One region of the Roseibium sp. SCP14 genome, then DNA from elsewhere that is predicted to be linked to it. Evidence: riboswitches for the same ligand, from Rfam matches in the RefSeq annotation. Region 1 holds a riboswitch; the other holds the start of a gene.
What was found. A riboswitch is a leader RNA that binds a small molecule or an ion and turns the genes downstream of it on or off. The one in region 1 is predicted to bind thiamine pyrophosphate.

Region 1 (7,774 bases):
ACACGCCGTCCAATTCCTCTATCGAGTTCAGCATCGACATCGACAGCCTCGACACTTTCTGGGCGGATCGCGACACACACCTGAAGAGCGCAGACTTCTTCGACGCTGCAAAGTTTCCGAAAGCAACCTTCAAAAGCACCAAGGTTGAGCAAACCGGTGAGAACCAGCTGGAAGTTACCGGCGACATGACCATTCGGGACATCACCAAGCCGGTCACGTTGCAGGTTCAGGTGACCGCGATGGGTGAACATCCAATGGCCAAAAAAGAAGCGGCCGGTTTTGCCGTCACCACCGTCCTGAAACGGTCAGATTTCGGCATGGACAAGTACGTTCCCTACGTCAGCGATGAAGTGAACGTGACTTTCCACGCAGAAGCGCTTACCGCTGCTCAGACCAACTAAAGAGATCATTGCGGAAGCCGGTTTCGACCGGCTTCCCCTTTCCAGGGAACAGACATGCTGCGCAATACATCGACAGGGTATGGGCAAATAGCCATCTTCTTCCATTGGACGATGGCCCTCCTGATCATCGGCATGCTCGCATTCGGTCTTTATCTGACCACGCTGCCGCAAACCGACCCTGCGACTTTCCAGTTGTTCCAGCTGCACAAGTCCATCGGGTTTGTCGTTTTGACGCTCGGAGTGCTGCGGTTGGTCTGGCGACTGTTCAATCCGTCGCCAAAACTGCCCGAGGGCATGCACCCGCTGGAAAAAATCGGAGCACATCTGGGTCACGTCGGTCTCTATGCACTGATATTCGCGATGCCGATCACCGGTTGGTTCATGGTTTCAGCGTCTCCCTGGGGCATTCCGACAATTCTGTTCAATGTGCAACCCGTGCCTCACCTGCCGGTTCCCGAAATGCTGGGGTCCAAGGAACAGGCAGAGAGCTTCTTCAAACTATTGCATCAGTATGGTGCCTACCTTCTGATTGCGCTGATCGTCGTGCATGTCGCGGCAGCGCTCAAGCATCATTTCATTGCCCGGGATGACACGCTGAAGCGCATGGTATCCACGGCACCTGCAAAAAACGACACCTGATAGATAGCTTTAGGAAAACACTACATGGCTCTGAAAAAACTAGTATTTGTACTCCCCATTTTAGCCGTTTCGACTTTCTCCAATTCTGCGTTCGCCGAAACCTGGACTGTCGACCCTGCGCAGAGCACGCTTGGTTTTGAGGTCAATCAGGCAGGCAACACGCTTGCAGGTACCTTTGCCACCTGGACCGCGAACATCGACTTCGATCCGAACGCACCGGAAGCTGCGAAAATTTCCGCCGAAATCAATCCGGCAAGCGCCACGACCGGCAATCCGCAATTCGATGGCACGCTGCCTGGCCAGGAATGGTTCGATGTAGACGGGTTCCCGGCCGCCGAATTCAAGGCTGACAGTGTTTCGCTGGTTGAAGGCAACAGCTACCGCGCCAGCGGCACCGTAACCATCAAGGGCGTTGCCCATCCGGTGGAACTGGATTTCACGCTGCAGATTGACGGCGACACGGCGAAGGCCGAAGGCAAGGCAATCCTCAACCGCCTGGATTACAAGCTCGGTGCAGGTGTGGGCACTGATACGGTGGGCGATATCGTGACAGTTACCCTGGATCTGACCGCCACGCGGTAATCCGGCAAACCTGGGGTCCGACCAATTGGGCAGGCCACGGCACTTGGCGTCCGTGGCCTTTTTGCCGTATGAGAACACCACTCATTGCTCCAGCGCAGCCGGTTCGCGCTCGAACCGGCAGAAGCCAGATCAGGAAAGCTGTCCCATGAACGCTCCCGTCACCCCTCCCGACTATCAGCACAGCGCTCTTTTCCCGCAAAGCCAAGACGAAACGACGTATCGCAAGCTGACATCCGATTATGTCAGAACAGAAGAGTTCAACGGCGAAGACGTCCTGATGGTGGAACCGGAAGGGTTGCGCCTGCTTGCCGAGGAAGCCTTCAAGGACATCAACCACTACCTGCGTCCGGGCCACCTGGAACAACTGAAGAAAATTCTGGACGATCCGGAAGCAACCGAGAACGACAAGTTTGTCGCATTCGATCTTCTCAAGAACGCCAATATCGCCTCGCATGGCGTCCTGCCCATGTGTCAGGACACCGGCACAGCCATCATCATGGGCAAGAAGGGCCGCCGTGTCTGGACTGACGGGTCGGATGAAGCGGCGCTCGGAGAAGGTGCACGCGATGCGTACTTCAGGAAAAACCTCCGATACTCCCAACTTGCGCCGCTTTCCATGTTCGAGGAAAAAAACACCAAGAACAACATGCCCGCGCAGATCGAGCTCTATGCGGAAGGCGAAGACGCCTACAAGTTCCTGTTCATGGCAAAGGGCGGTGGTTCGGCCAACAAGACTTTTCTCTTCCAGGGAACACCGTCTCTGCTCACCCATGACCGGCTGGTTGAATTCCTGAAGGAAAAGATCCTGACGCTCGGCACTGCGGCCTGTCCGCCCTATCACCTGGCCATCGTTGTCGGCGGCACGTCGGCCGAGCTGAACCTGAAGACTGCCAAACTGGCATCCGCGCGGTACCTGGACAACCTTCCGACGGAGGGATCCGAGCTCGGCCATGCCTTCCGCGATACCGAGCTGGAACAGGAAATACACAAGCTTACACAGGCAACAGGTGTCGGCGCACAGTTCGGCGGCAAGTATTTCTGTCACGATGTGCGTGTCATTCGCCTACCGCGCCACGGAGCCTCGCTGCCGATCGGCCTTGCCGTTTCCTGTTCCGCCGATCGTCAGGCTGTCGGCAAGATCACCAAGGACGGGATCTTCCTGGAACAGCTTGAGATGCATCCGGAAAAGTACCTTCCGGAAGTGACCGACGATCACCTTTCCGACAATGTGGTGAAGATAGACCTGACCAAGCCTATGCCGGAAATCCTTGGAGAACTCTCCAAGCATCCGATCAAGACGCGCCTGTCCTTGTCCGGTCCGCTGATCGTGGCGCGCGACCTGGCCCATTCCAAGCTGCGTGACCGCCTGGAAGCCGGAGAGCCACTGCCCGATTACATCAAGGATCATCCCGTCTACTATGCCGGACCGGCCAAGACACCGGAAGGCATGCCGTCCGGCTCCTTCGGACCGACAACGGCTGGGCGAATGGATGCCTATGTCGATCAGTTCCAGGCAGCCGGTGGCTCCATGGTCATGCTGGCCAAAGGCAATCGCTCGGCGCAGGTCCGCCGCGCCTGTCAGGCTCATGGCGGCTTTTATCTCGGCTCCATCGGCGGCCCGGCCGCCCGTCTTGCCCAGGACTGTATCAAGAAGGTCGAAGTGGTCGAATTCGAGGAACTGGGCATGGAAGCCGTCTGGAGGATCGAGGTCGAGGACTTCCCGGCCTTCATCGTGGTCGATGACAAGGGCAACGACTTCTTCAAGGAGCTCAACCTGAGCTGAGCCCCTCCAAAATCCGCAAGACACGCAGGCAGCCATTCGGCTGCCTGTTTTTTTGCCGTGACTGGACTCATTGATCGCCGCATCAGGTGATTGACAGAATCGTTCTTCAGCCAATACGCTCCGGCCTTGCAGGGGAGCCCCGCTAAGGGGGCTGAGAGGTGGACATCGCGCGAGCGGAGTGAAGCGACCCTTTGAACCTGACCCAGGTGATACTGGCGTAGGAAGCATTCAGAGCGGGCCGCTTTCCGGTCGACCTTTCATGGTCAACAGCTCCCCTTTCCTGCAAAAGCATGACGACGGGTCTTTCTGAGCAAACAGCGCTAGGAGAGAACCTTGACCACTCCCTCAGTTGACATCACCACCGGCTGTCTGCCGGCCTCCCGGAAGATTTACGTTTCCGGGCAATATCATTCCGATATCCGCGTTCCGATGCGAGAGATCGGCCTGCATCCGACCGCTGGAGAGCCGCCGGTCACGGTTTACGACACGTCCGGCCCTTACACCGATCCGGAGGCGACCATCGATATTGCCGCCGGTCTTTCCAAAACACGCCGCGACTGGATCTTGAAGCGAGGCGATGTCGAGGAATATGACGGCCGCACCATTCAACCCGCCGATAACGGCTTCGTATCGGCAGAAAGGCTCGTGCCTGAGTTTCCGAACACTTCGCAGCCCTTGCGCGCCAAGGATGGCCGCCCGGTCACCCAGCTCGCTTATGCCCGAGCCGGGATCGTAACCCCGGAAATGGAATACATCGCCATCCGGGAAAACCAGAAACGCAAGGCGGCAACCGGGCGGGACGGAAACGACTGGGGCGCAAACATTCCCGACCTGGTCACACCGGAATTTGTGCGCGACGAAGTGGCCGCCGGTCGCGCGATCATTCCGGCAAACATCAATCACCCGGAAAGCGAGCCGATGATCATCGGCCGGAATTTTCTGGTGAAGGTCAACGCCAACATGGGCACGTCTGCCGTCACCTCCTCCATGGCGGAAGAAGTCGACAAGATGGTGTGGGCAATCCGCTGGGGTGCGGACACCGTGATGGACCTATCGACGGGCAGAAACATTCACAACACCCGCGAATGGATCATTCGCAATTCACCGGTTCCGATCGGCACCGTCCCGATCTACCAAGCGCTTGAAAAAGTCGGTGGTGTCGCCGAGGACCTCACCTGGGAAATCTTCCGCGACACCCTGATCGAACAGGCAGAGCAAGGTGTCGACTATTTCACGATCCACGCAGGCGTGCGGCTTCACATGGTGCCGATGACAGCGAACCGGGTGACCGGAATTGTCAGCCGTGGCGGCTCGATCATGGCCAAGTGGTGCCTGCATCACCACAAGGAGAGCTTTCTCTACGAGCATTTCGCCGAAATCTGCGACATCTGCCGCACTTACGACGTCTCCTTCAGCCTCGGCGACGGCCTTCGCCCCGGCTCCATCGCCGATGCGAATGACAAGGCGCAGTTCGCCGAGCTCGAAACCCTGGGTGAACTCACCAGGATCGCCTGGGACAAGGACTGTCAGGTCATGATTGAAGGTCCAGGCCACGTCGCCATGCACAAGATCAAGGAGAACATGGACAAGCAACTGGAGTGCTGTGACGAGGCGCCGTTCTATACGCTCGGACCGCTCACGACGGACATCGCGCCGGGCTACGACCACATAACGTCCGGCATCGGCGCGGCAATGATCGGCTGGTTCGGTTGTGCGATGCTGTGCTACGTCACTCCCAAGGAACACCTGGGCCTGCCTGATCGCGACGATGTCAAAACCGGAGTGATCACATACAAGATCGCCGCGCACGCAGCCGACCTAGCCAAGGGTCTTCCCGGTGCTCAGGCACGCGATGATGCGCTTTCTCGCGCCCGGTTCGAGTTCCGGTGGGAAGACCAATTCAATCTGTCCCTAGACCCTGACACGGCACGTGACTTTCACGATCAGACATTGCCGAAGGAAGCCCACAAGGTTGCGCATTTCTGCTCCATGTGCGGACCGAAATTCTGTTCAATGCGGATCAGCCACGACATCCGCGCCGAGGCCCAGAAAACAGGCATGGCCGAGATGGCAATGAAGTATCGCGAGGGGGGAGACCTTTACATGCCGATCACTGATCAGAACACCTGACCAAGGCATCCGCCGGAGGCTGAACTCTCCAGCCCCCGGCGTCACAGTCCGGAATCACACAGTCTGCGCTGGTCCGAGAGCCCCCAAAGCGGCTTCCTTTGCACATTTTTCTGCAGAGAATTTCAAAAATTCCGCTGATAGGTTCAAAATCAACACTCAACCGGAACATCGGTATTAATATCAGCACGTTTGACGAGATTTGTCAGGACAACGAACTGCTCGAGCATAATTTCGTTGCAATTTCAGCAGATTTGAACGACCTCAAGCGAACTCACATCAACGTGAGATTCCTTTCACGCCCATTTTGGGTCATGATTGTTAACAGTGCGGCAAGGACATTCTCCTAACGTAACCTTCGATTTGAAGCGCGCCATTTGTGGGCTGGGCGCTGATGGGGGAAAAAAGATGAAGACTTTTTTATATGCAATGATTGCTGTCATAGCCGGAGCGCTGATGCTTCCAGCCGACGCTTCCGCGCGGGCCGGCTTCTTCGACCACAGCACGAACACATGGGTAACACCCAAATACCATCCGGGCGGCAAATCGCCGATCAAGCGGAAAAAGGTACGCTACAGCGGCCCTTACAAGCCGGGCACGATCGTCGTTAACACGTCCGAGCGTCGTCTCTACCACGTTCTGCCGGGTGGAAAAGCGATGAAATACGGTGTCGGTGTCGGCAAAGACGGCTTCCAGTGGGCCGGGACGCACCGCATTACCCGCAAGGCGGAATGGCCGAGCTGGACTCCTCCGGCACAGATGCGCGCTCGTGAGCGCAGGAAGGGCCGTATTCTTCCTGCCTACATGCCGGGTGGCCCGCGCAACCCGATGGGAGCTCGCGCCCTTTATATCGGCTCCACCCTGTACCGCATTCACGGCACGATCGAACCATGGACGATCGGCTCGGAAGTTTCTTCCGGCTGCATCCGCCTTGCCAACGAAGACATCATCCATCTTTATGAGAATGTTTCAGTCGGTTCGAAGATCGTCGTAACGCGTTGATCTCAAATTTCATTATTCAAAAGCCGGGCAATTTGGCCCGGCTTTTTTAATGCCGTCCGCAAGTCAAACCTGAGGCGTAGCACGGCTTCAACAGATCCTTGGCTAAGTCAGCTTCCAAACTGGGCAGCAATGAGGGTCTCCGCCGACAACTTCGCAGCTCCTGCAGGATCCGGGTCAAAACCCATATGAGCTGCCACAATCGCCCCCTCCTTCAAAAGAAGCAACTGACGCGCAAGCAAATCCGGATCGGCCGCTCCTGCCTCCTCAGCCAACGTTTTGAGGGCCGTCTTGAGCAGCCTCTTGTGTTCGGCGGACTGGATGTAAGCCGGGCTCTCAGGATCCTGAAATTCCGCAGAGGCCTTGATGAACATGCAGCCCTTGAAGTCAGTTTCTTCAAACCACTCCCTCAGAACATCAAAGACAGCCAACAGGCGCTGGCGCGGCGGCAACGCAGTGTCGTCCAACTTGCGGAAGAACCAGTTCCGAAAAGTTTCATCGCGGTATCGCAGGACGGCCAGGATCAGGTCATCCTTGGTCCGGAAGTGCTTGAACATTGTGGTCTTAGAGATACCGGTCTCAGCCACCAGCGCATCCATGCCCGTGGCATGAAAACCGTCCCGGTAGAAAATCGCCTGTGCCTTTCGGACAAGTTCGTCTCGTTTACTCGGGCGCATGAATCCCCTTTCCGTACTGACCTGTAAATATTATTTGACCGGTTTCTTTTCAAGTCTTTTTGAAGAGCGCATGTTTGCGCTCCCTTTATCCTCTTTCCACCCTTTGCTTAACATCTTATTTTCTATCGATTTTTGACTATCTTCCATTCACAACACGCTTCTCTGACAGTTTTCTCAAGGTCAAAATTCTCGCTTGCGCAAATGAACTGATCGGTACATATAAGATTCATTACTGAACAGAACAGTACATAAACTCTGTTCGATGTCAGGAGGCTCACGATGTTTTCCGTCAGACCAGCTTTCCCGCGCAGCTTCTATGCATTCGGTGCCGTGCTCACTGTGCTGCTGCTTGTGATGAGCACATTTCAAAACCGCTCGGTTGAGATGAGAGTTGCGGAGAACGTGCCCCCTCCACCAACCCCGCAAGTTCTCGCTCTGGATCTCAATAAATGACCGAACAACGTCCCCCTCTCCCGCCATTCACGGAAGAAACCGCCCGGCAGAAAGTACGCGCAGCAGAAGACGGCTGGAACAGCCGCAACCCGGAAAAGGTTGCCCTTGCCTAC
Region 2 (7,774 bases), on a different contig from region 1:
GACCTTCGACTATTACCAGCGCATGAAACCCCGGGAGTATGAGCCCGCGCCTGTGCGCATCATCGACATCGATGAAGCCTCCATTGCAGAAATCGGCCAGTGGCCGTGGCCGCGGACCAAGCTGGCGAACATGGTGGAGACGCTGACCGATCTCGGTGCCGCGGCGATCGTGTTCGACGTTGTGTTTTCCGAGCCCGACAGAACTTCTCCCGCTCAATTGCGCGAGAGCCTCGGACCGGATGTGCCGGACGACCTGATATCATCGCTGAAATCCCTCCCCGACCATGATGCGCAGTTTGCAAGCACGATCAGTCAGTCACCAGTGGTTCTCGGGTTCGCGGTAACCGCAACACATACGGGTGACATGCCCCGCCAGGTCGCCGGGATATCCTACGCCGGAGACAATCCCGTTGGCTTCTTGAAGCCTTTCCCCGCAGTTGTCGCAAACCTTGAAATCTTGCAGGAAAGCGCAAGCGGCCTTGGGTCCATTTCCATTTCAGAGGACGATCAGGAAGGCGTCGTCCGCAGGGCACCTCTTCTCGTCACTGACGGACAAGCACTTTTTCCAAGTCTGACGACCGAGGCCCTCCGAGTTGCGCAAGCGGCCAAGGGCCTGATTGTCCGCTCAACCGGGGCCAGCAGCGAGACCAGCGCCGGCAACGCAGCGGTGACCGCGGTCAGGATTGGCGCATACACGGTTCCAACCACCGCATCCGGCGAACTTTGGCTTTATTACACGAAAGACCACCCAGAACGGTACATACCGGCAAACACGCTGCTTTCTGACGGGAATCTTGCCGAACTTGCCCCCTACATCGAAGGACAGATCGTTCTTGTTGGCGCGTCAGCCGCCGGATTGCGGGATATTCGAGCAACATCGCTTGGCGAGCTGGTGCCGGGCGTCTCCATTCATGCGCAGGCGCTCGAACAGATCCTGTTCGATCAATTCCTGTTCCGGCCCGACTGGGCGAATGGCCTGGAGATCATCGCAACTTTTGCCGTGGGCGCCATTGTTATCCTGGCATTACCGGCAATCGGCAGTCTTGGCACTGCAATTCTGGCGACCGCCATCGTATCCGGTCTTGTCGGAGGTTCCCTTTATCTCTTCTGGGAAGAGGGCCTGTTGATCGATCCGGTCTACCCGGCCGTCACCTCCTTTCTCGTCTTCGCGGCCTCCTCTTCCCTGCTCTTTTTCCTGACGGAAAGGGAAAAGAAATTTGTCCGACAGGCGTTTGGCCAGTACCTGTCGCCGGATCTGGTGACGCAACTTGAACAATCGCCCGACCAGCTGACGCTTGGCGGAGAAATTCGCCCGATGACAATCCTGTTCATGGACATCCGCGGTTTCACTCCCATTTCCGAGCAACTTACACCGGAAGAGCTTGTCAGTTTCCTGAACACTCTGCTGTCGCCTCTCTCAGATTCGATCCAGGTCGAAGGGGGAACGATCGACAAATACATCGGTGACAGCATCATGGCGTTCTGGAATGCCCCGCTCTCCGTTCCCGATCATGCTGCCAGAGCCTGCCGGGCAGGTCTGACAATGCTGAAGGTAGTCGACAAGCTGAATGACAAGGATGCATTCGGCTTCAGGGCCAGAAACCTCAAAACGCAGTTGGTGAGGATCGGCATCGGCCTGAACAGCGGCGAAGTCTGCGTCGGCAACATGGGTTCCGCGCGCCGCTTCAATTATTCGGTCATCGGCGACGCGGTGAACATCGCCTCACGTATCGAATCCAGCTGCAAGGCAATCGGCGCGGAACTTCTTGTCTCAGAGGAAACCCGCAACGAAGCGCCGGATTTTGCATTCCTGGAGGCGGGAGAAATTCCGCTCAAGGGCAAGAGCGAACCGGTAAAGCTCTATGCGTTGCTCGGTGACAGGGCATTGAAAAACTCGAAGGAATTCAAGGAGCTGGCAACGACGCACGAGCGCTTGATGGCAGCATTGAAAGAAGGCCGGCTAGAGGATGCCGAAAAAGCACTCGAGACCGCGCAGATCCTGGCACCGTCCCTGATGGATTTCTACGGGCGCTTCGAGGATATCCTGTTCGATATGAAAGCAGCGCAAAACGAAAACAGCGCCGCACAATGACGGCGCCGCTTTCTTGGTTGCGATCGACGTATCAGCGAATTTCAACTGCGTAGGTTTCGACCGGAACAACCTTGCTGATCAGCCCGGCTTCCGCCATGAACTCTGCAAACCGCTGGTAGCGGCCCGTGTCGAGCGCTGAGGGCCGTTTGGCAAAGCGCGGCAGCGTATCAGCCCAGGCACGCTTGTTGAGCTCGTCATTCAGGTTCGGATAAGCCTCGATAAACGCATTCCAGGCCTCGTCCGGATGGTTGGTCAAGAAGATCGTCGCCGCCTCGATGGCAGCCATGAATTTCACGAACCGAGGATCATCAATCTTGTCCTTGTTCACGACATAGATAAGCTCATCGAAAATCGGCACGCCGTTTTCTTCCGGGTAGAAGGCCTTGCCTTCCTTGCCTTCAATTTCAATCTGGGTCAGTTCGAAGTTGCGATAGGCACCGATCACCGCATCCACCTGTCCGGACATGAGCGATGGCGACAGCGCAAAGTTGACGTTGATCAGCTCGACGTCATCCATAGTCAGGTCAACCGAATGCAGCATCTGCCCAAGCATCGCATCTTCAAAGCCGGAGACCGAAAACCCGACCGTCTTGCCTTTCAGATCTTTCAACTCCTTGATCGGCCCATCTTTCAGCACGATGAGCGAGTTGAGCGGCGTTTCGACCAGAGTACCGATACGGGAGACAGGCAGCCCCTCTTCGATGTGGGCGTGAAGCGTCGGCTGGTAGGAAATCGCGATATCACCCTGACCGGCAGCCACTAGTTTCGGCGGCATAGCCGGATCGGCGGGTTCAATCAGTTCAACTTCGAGCCCCTCGGCCTCGAAGAAACCCATGGTCTGGGCGGTAATGACAGGAGCATGATCAGGGTTGGTGAACCAGTCCAGCAGAACTGTCAGTTTTTCCGCAGCCTGAACCGGAGCACTGGCCAGGAGGCCCGCGGCGACAGTCAGGGACAGGAGTGTCTTTTTCATTCAATCCTCCAGGGTTCGGCAGTCAGTCTTCGACCTGCCAGGGAACAAGAATTCGGGTGAAGTATTCGACGGCGTAGCGCATCGCGAGCACCATCAGGGCCAGCAGAATGACAGCCGCGAAAAGCAGGTCAGCGTTCCCACGGGCATTGGCTTGAAGCATGATGAAGGCAAGGCCGCCCTTTGCTCCCGCCCATTCACCGACCACCGCGCCAATGGGCGCGAAAACGGCAGCGACGCGAATGCCGGAAGCAAATGCGGGCAAAGCGGCGGGAAGTCGGAACAGCAGCAGCTCACGGTGGCGCGGTACCCGGTAAAGACGGGCAAGGTCCACAAGACCGGTATCCAGCCGCCGTAAGCCGTCATATACGGTCGAGGTTACGGTAAAAAAGATCACCAGGATCGCCATTACGATCTTGGAGGACAAACCGAACCCCATCCAAAGCACCAGAATAGGCGCAATGGCGAAGACCGGCAGGGCCTGGGTCACGAGAATGGTTGGCATCACCACACGCCCAGCAAGCGGAAACAGCCAGATGGAGATCGCCAGCAATGCGCCGCTCAAGACGCCAAGAGAGAAGCCCAGCACCGTCTCCAAGGCGGTAATGCCGGCGTGGTACAGCAGGAAGTCCGCATATTGCGGAAATGCCCGCAATACCACGAGCGGACCGGGAAGCATGAAGGTCGGTGGCTGGAAAACGGCAACCAGCAGCGCCCAGACACCAAGCACTGAAATCGCGCCAAGCAAAAACCTGCCGATGGTGGATACAAACGCCTTCACGACATCGCTCCGTTCGGAGCCGGAGCTTCGGCGGTATTCAGATCGGCAGGCAGGTTCTGCACATACAGGAACCGCTGCCGCAGCAGGCAAAAAAGCATAGGATCTCCCGTCTTCGGACACGCCGAAAATGACAATGGAGATCCGGGAATTGGCTAAGGATTCCGTCCCTTCGCCGGCATGACCCGGATCAGGTTCTAAGGGTTCGGCTCAACGCCATCTCAGTTCCGGTAACCGGAACACCCCTCGGACCGAGGCGGAACATGCCTTGCCTGAACGAAAAAGGCAAGCTGTAGTTTTGCTTGATAATCGTGCAGAAGCGAAGACTGACGCTTAGCCGGCCTGCCAGGCGGAAATCGCCTTTTCGACCGCGTCAGCGCCTGCGGTTCCCTTTTCAAGAGTCAGGATACCGCGCTTGCCGTTTTCATAAAGCATCGGAATATCGATCCAGCCGCGTTCACGCAGCAGCGCAAGATTTCGTTCCTGTTCGTTCGGCAAACTTGAAAGCGCGATCCAGAAGAAACCGGGAGAAACCTTCACCGAAGCGCCGATCAGGGCATCTCCACGGGCTTCTTCCGTGGGCTTCATCACCAGACCGGGAACATTCACGACATCGCCTGCGGCAAAGCTCTCCGGAAACTCATACCTGATTTCAACAAGGTGGCTTGCCGGCAAGGATGTATCGTCGTTGGGCTTGATCCGGATATCGACTTTCACATCCCTTTCAGGGATCTCGATAGACGCATTCAGGACAGCCTGCGACTTGCCGTCGAGATTGGTTTCTTCCTCGATGTTCCAGACAACGGCTCCTTGAGCAGCTGTGCCGGCACCACCAGCTTCTTCTCCTTCTTCATAGAGAATGGAGCGCTGGACACCGCTATCGGCCTCTGCCGCCGGAGCGCCTGGCGACGTTTCTTCCGGCGCAATCGCAGCGAGGTTTCCTTCAGGTACAGCTGAAGGCGCCTCAACTCCCGCACCAGGTGTCGCCGTAACAGGTCCATTGTCGGCACCCGAAACAATCGCAGGCTGAGATGGCTCGGACTGAGACGGTTCGGGCTGCAAAGCCTGCGGATTGATTGTCGTCGTCGTTACTGTTCGCGCATCCGGCGCGATGAGGTCGTCATCATCCAGCAGCCGGTCGGTGTTTTTCGCTGTATCGTCAGCGGCCTCAGCCGTTTCAGCCGGAGTTTCATCCGTAGCCGGAGTGGTGGATGCTATTGCCGTTTCTTCCGGTTCCGATTGCGTTTCCGGCTGAACAACGGCTTGTTGATCGTCTGAAGACAGGAAGAAATAGGCACCGCCGCCAACAACCAGAAGCGCAATCACGGCAGCGATCGCGATCGGCAACGTCCTGTTTGAAGAAGACTTTTCCCGCAGCGCATCAGACGCGCTCGGCCTTTGTCGTTTGGTTCGTGCGGGCTTTTCAACCGGCACCTCACTTGCCTTTGGTGCTGCGGTTTCGGCTTCAGCTTCGGGCTTGGCGGGCGTGTCAGTTACCGGAGCGGGTTCGAAGATCCCATCGTCATCAGGCGCCTGTGGCTCGAAGACGGGCTCTTGCCGTGCCGGCCCATCATCTGCCGGCGTGCTTTCCACCACAGGTTCAGCTGCATCCTTGGCGTTCTGGACAGCCATATTCGCCGCGGTTCCTAGCGTCTCGGCTTCCGAAAGCGTTTCCTTGAGCGGTGAAGGTACGTTTTCTTCTTCCGCAACACCTTCTTGCGTGGCCGGAGCAGGCTCCTGAACCTGGACAGGTTCTTCCTGTGGTTCTTCCGGCTGTTCCTCGGGCTCAGTGTCAGTGACTTGAGGCTCGGGAGCTTGCGGCGCCGGTGGTTCCACCGTAGGCGCAGCGGGGCTTAGTCCAAGGCTTTCACGGGCAGCCTCTGCCTCGACCTTCCGGATTGCCTCTTCCAGACGCAGCTGTTCCGCTGTGATTTCCGAAGGTGACAGCGGCGGCTCATAGGCTTTGAGCTGATTGACAATGGCGTTTCGTGCCCGGCTGTACACGCTTCTGCGGGCAGCACCGTTGCTTTCGGGCAAGGACGCGATCGTTTTCTTCAGAATAGAATAGTAATCAGCCATCTTCCTGCCTACCGGCCAACTGCTGGGATCTCATTTGCTGGCCCAAGATTTCAAAACGTTCTCAAGCTTATAGCAAGTTTTTTCAGGCCAATGCCAATTCTTCAAAAATGCCTGGCCGACACCGACCCTAACAGTAGTGTTTTCCTAACATGGATTCTTCAATCAACACGCAAATGTGTGATTCCGAATCCCGGTGGGCGCATTGTGATTCGCAACGCGCCCAGCTGTTTCACAATTTGAGACCTTTAAGCGGCAGATCTCAATCCTGGAAAGGATTCTGCACAAGAATTGTGTCGTCCCGCTCCGGGCTGGTCGACAACAATGCAACCGGTGCACCGATCAGTTCTTCGACGTGACGCACATACTTGATCGCCTGTGCCGGGAGGTCAGCCCATGTCCGCGCCCCTTCGGTGGACTCCTTCCAGCCTGGCAGAGATTCATAAATCGGAACAACCCGTTCCTGCGCCCCCTGAGAGGCCGGCAGGTAGTCGATACGTTCACCGTCCAGCTCGTATCCGATGCAGATCTTGATTTCATCAAGACCGTCCAGAACATCAAGCTTCGTCAGGGCGATGCCGTTGATGCCGGACGTGCAGACAGTCTGGCGAACAAGAACAGCGTCGAACCAGCCGCAGCGGCGGCGGCGGCCTGTCACGGTTCCGAATTCATGACCGCGCGTTCCCAGGAATTCACCGACCTCGTTTTCCTGTTCGGTCGGGAACGGTCCTTCTCCAACGCGGGTGGTGTAGGCCTTGGTGATGCCGAGCACATAGTCGACGGAACCCGGGCCAAGGCCACAGCCTGTTGCGGCCTGACCTGCAACCGTATTGGAAGACGTCACGAACGGATAGGTACCGTGGTCGATATCCAGAAGAGCGCCCTGGGCACCTTCGAACAGGATCCGCTTGCCCTGACGGCGCATATCGTCCAGCAGATACCAGACCTTGTCCATATAAGGCAGAACCTTGTCGGCAACACTCGCGAGCTCGTCATAGATCGCCTGTGCCGAAATTTCTTCCTGACCCAGACCACGGCGCAGCGCGTTGTGATGCGTCAGCAGACGGTCGATCTTTGCCGGCAGGGTGGTCAGGTTCTTCAGATCCATAAGCCGGATGGCGCGCCGGCCGACCTTGTCTTCGTAAGCCGGACCGATCCCGCGCTTGGTGGTTCCTATGCGCGTACCCGTATTGGAATTTTCGCGCAATGCATCGAGTTCGCGGTGCAAGGACAGAATGAGCGTGGCGTTTTCCGCAACGCGCAGCGTTTCCGGTGTAACGACAACGCCCTGATTTCCGAGACGCTCGACCTCTTCGGCCAGAGCATGCGGATCCAGCACGACGCCGTTGCCGATAACAGACAACTTGCCCTCACGCGCAACGCCTGACGGCAGGAGAGAAAGCTTATAGCTGATGCCGTCAATTACCAGCGTATGTCCAGCGTTGTGTCCGCCCTGGAACCTTACGATGACATCGGCTTGTTCCGACAACCAGTCGACAATCTTGCCTTTGCCTTCGTCACCCCACTGCGAACCGACAACTACCACATTCGCCATCTAGTCTTTGCTCTCCTGAAAGCAGCTTTCCCGCACCCTATGGCCTGGCCCCGGGTGCTAACACGACAAGCCCCGGCAACCTGACCGGGGCAAACGGCGCGGACTATAGACAGGTTTCCCTGTGCTTGCGAGTCTCCGCGGGGAATTAATGGCCCCTTAACGCACTTTTTTAAGGAGCTTTATACTTCTGTATTGGGCGTTATTTGGGCGACGGCCCCTCATCGCCCGTCTTTTCTCCGCGCGCGAGCCTGTAAATCATCGGAGACGTGCGCAACAGCCAGACAAAACGGCGGCGCTGATCGG

Region 2: linked by a shared signal. The riboswitch ahead of ABLQ08_RS11545 (ABC transporter permease) and the one ahead of thiC (phosphomethylpyrimidine synthase ThiC) in region 1 are both predicted to bind thiamine pyrophosphate.

Annotation. Positions count from the first base shown of each region.
Region 1 covers NZ_JBDZYH010000001.1:3,875-11,648, forward strand. Annotated here, with positions in the region: gene ABLQ08_RS00020 (YceI family protein) at 1-401, shown strand, start outside; gene ABLQ08_RS00025 (cytochrome b) at 456-1,040, shown strand; gene ABLQ08_RS00030 (YceI family protein) at 1,065-1,622, shown strand; gene ABLQ08_RS00035 (fumarate hydratase) at 1,768-3,405, shown strand; TPP riboswitch at 3,526-3,646, shown strand; gene thiC (phosphomethylpyrimidine synthase ThiC) at 3,739-5,535, shown strand; gene ABLQ08_RS00045 (L,D-transpeptidase) at 5,941-6,534, shown strand; gene ABLQ08_RS00050 (TetR/AcrR family transcriptional regulator) at 6,642-7,208, opposite strand; gene ABLQ08_RS00055 (nuclear transport factor 2 family protein) at 7,658-7,774, shown strand, end outside.
Region 2 covers NZ_JBDZYH010000002.1:934,152-941,925, forward strand. Annotated here, with positions in the region: gene ABLQ08_RS11535 (CHASE2 domain-containing protein) at 1-2,092, shown strand, start outside; gene ABLQ08_RS11540 (ABC transporter substrate-binding protein) at 2,124-3,065, opposite strand; gene ABLQ08_RS11545 (ABC transporter permease) at 3,088-3,843, opposite strand; TPP riboswitch at 3,991-4,097, opposite strand; gene ABLQ08_RS11550 (hypothetical protein) at 4,174-5,919, opposite strand; gene ABLQ08_RS11555 (adenylosuccinate synthase) at 6,179-7,471, opposite strand; gene ABLQ08_RS11560 (MFS transporter) at 7,671-7,774, opposite strand, start outside.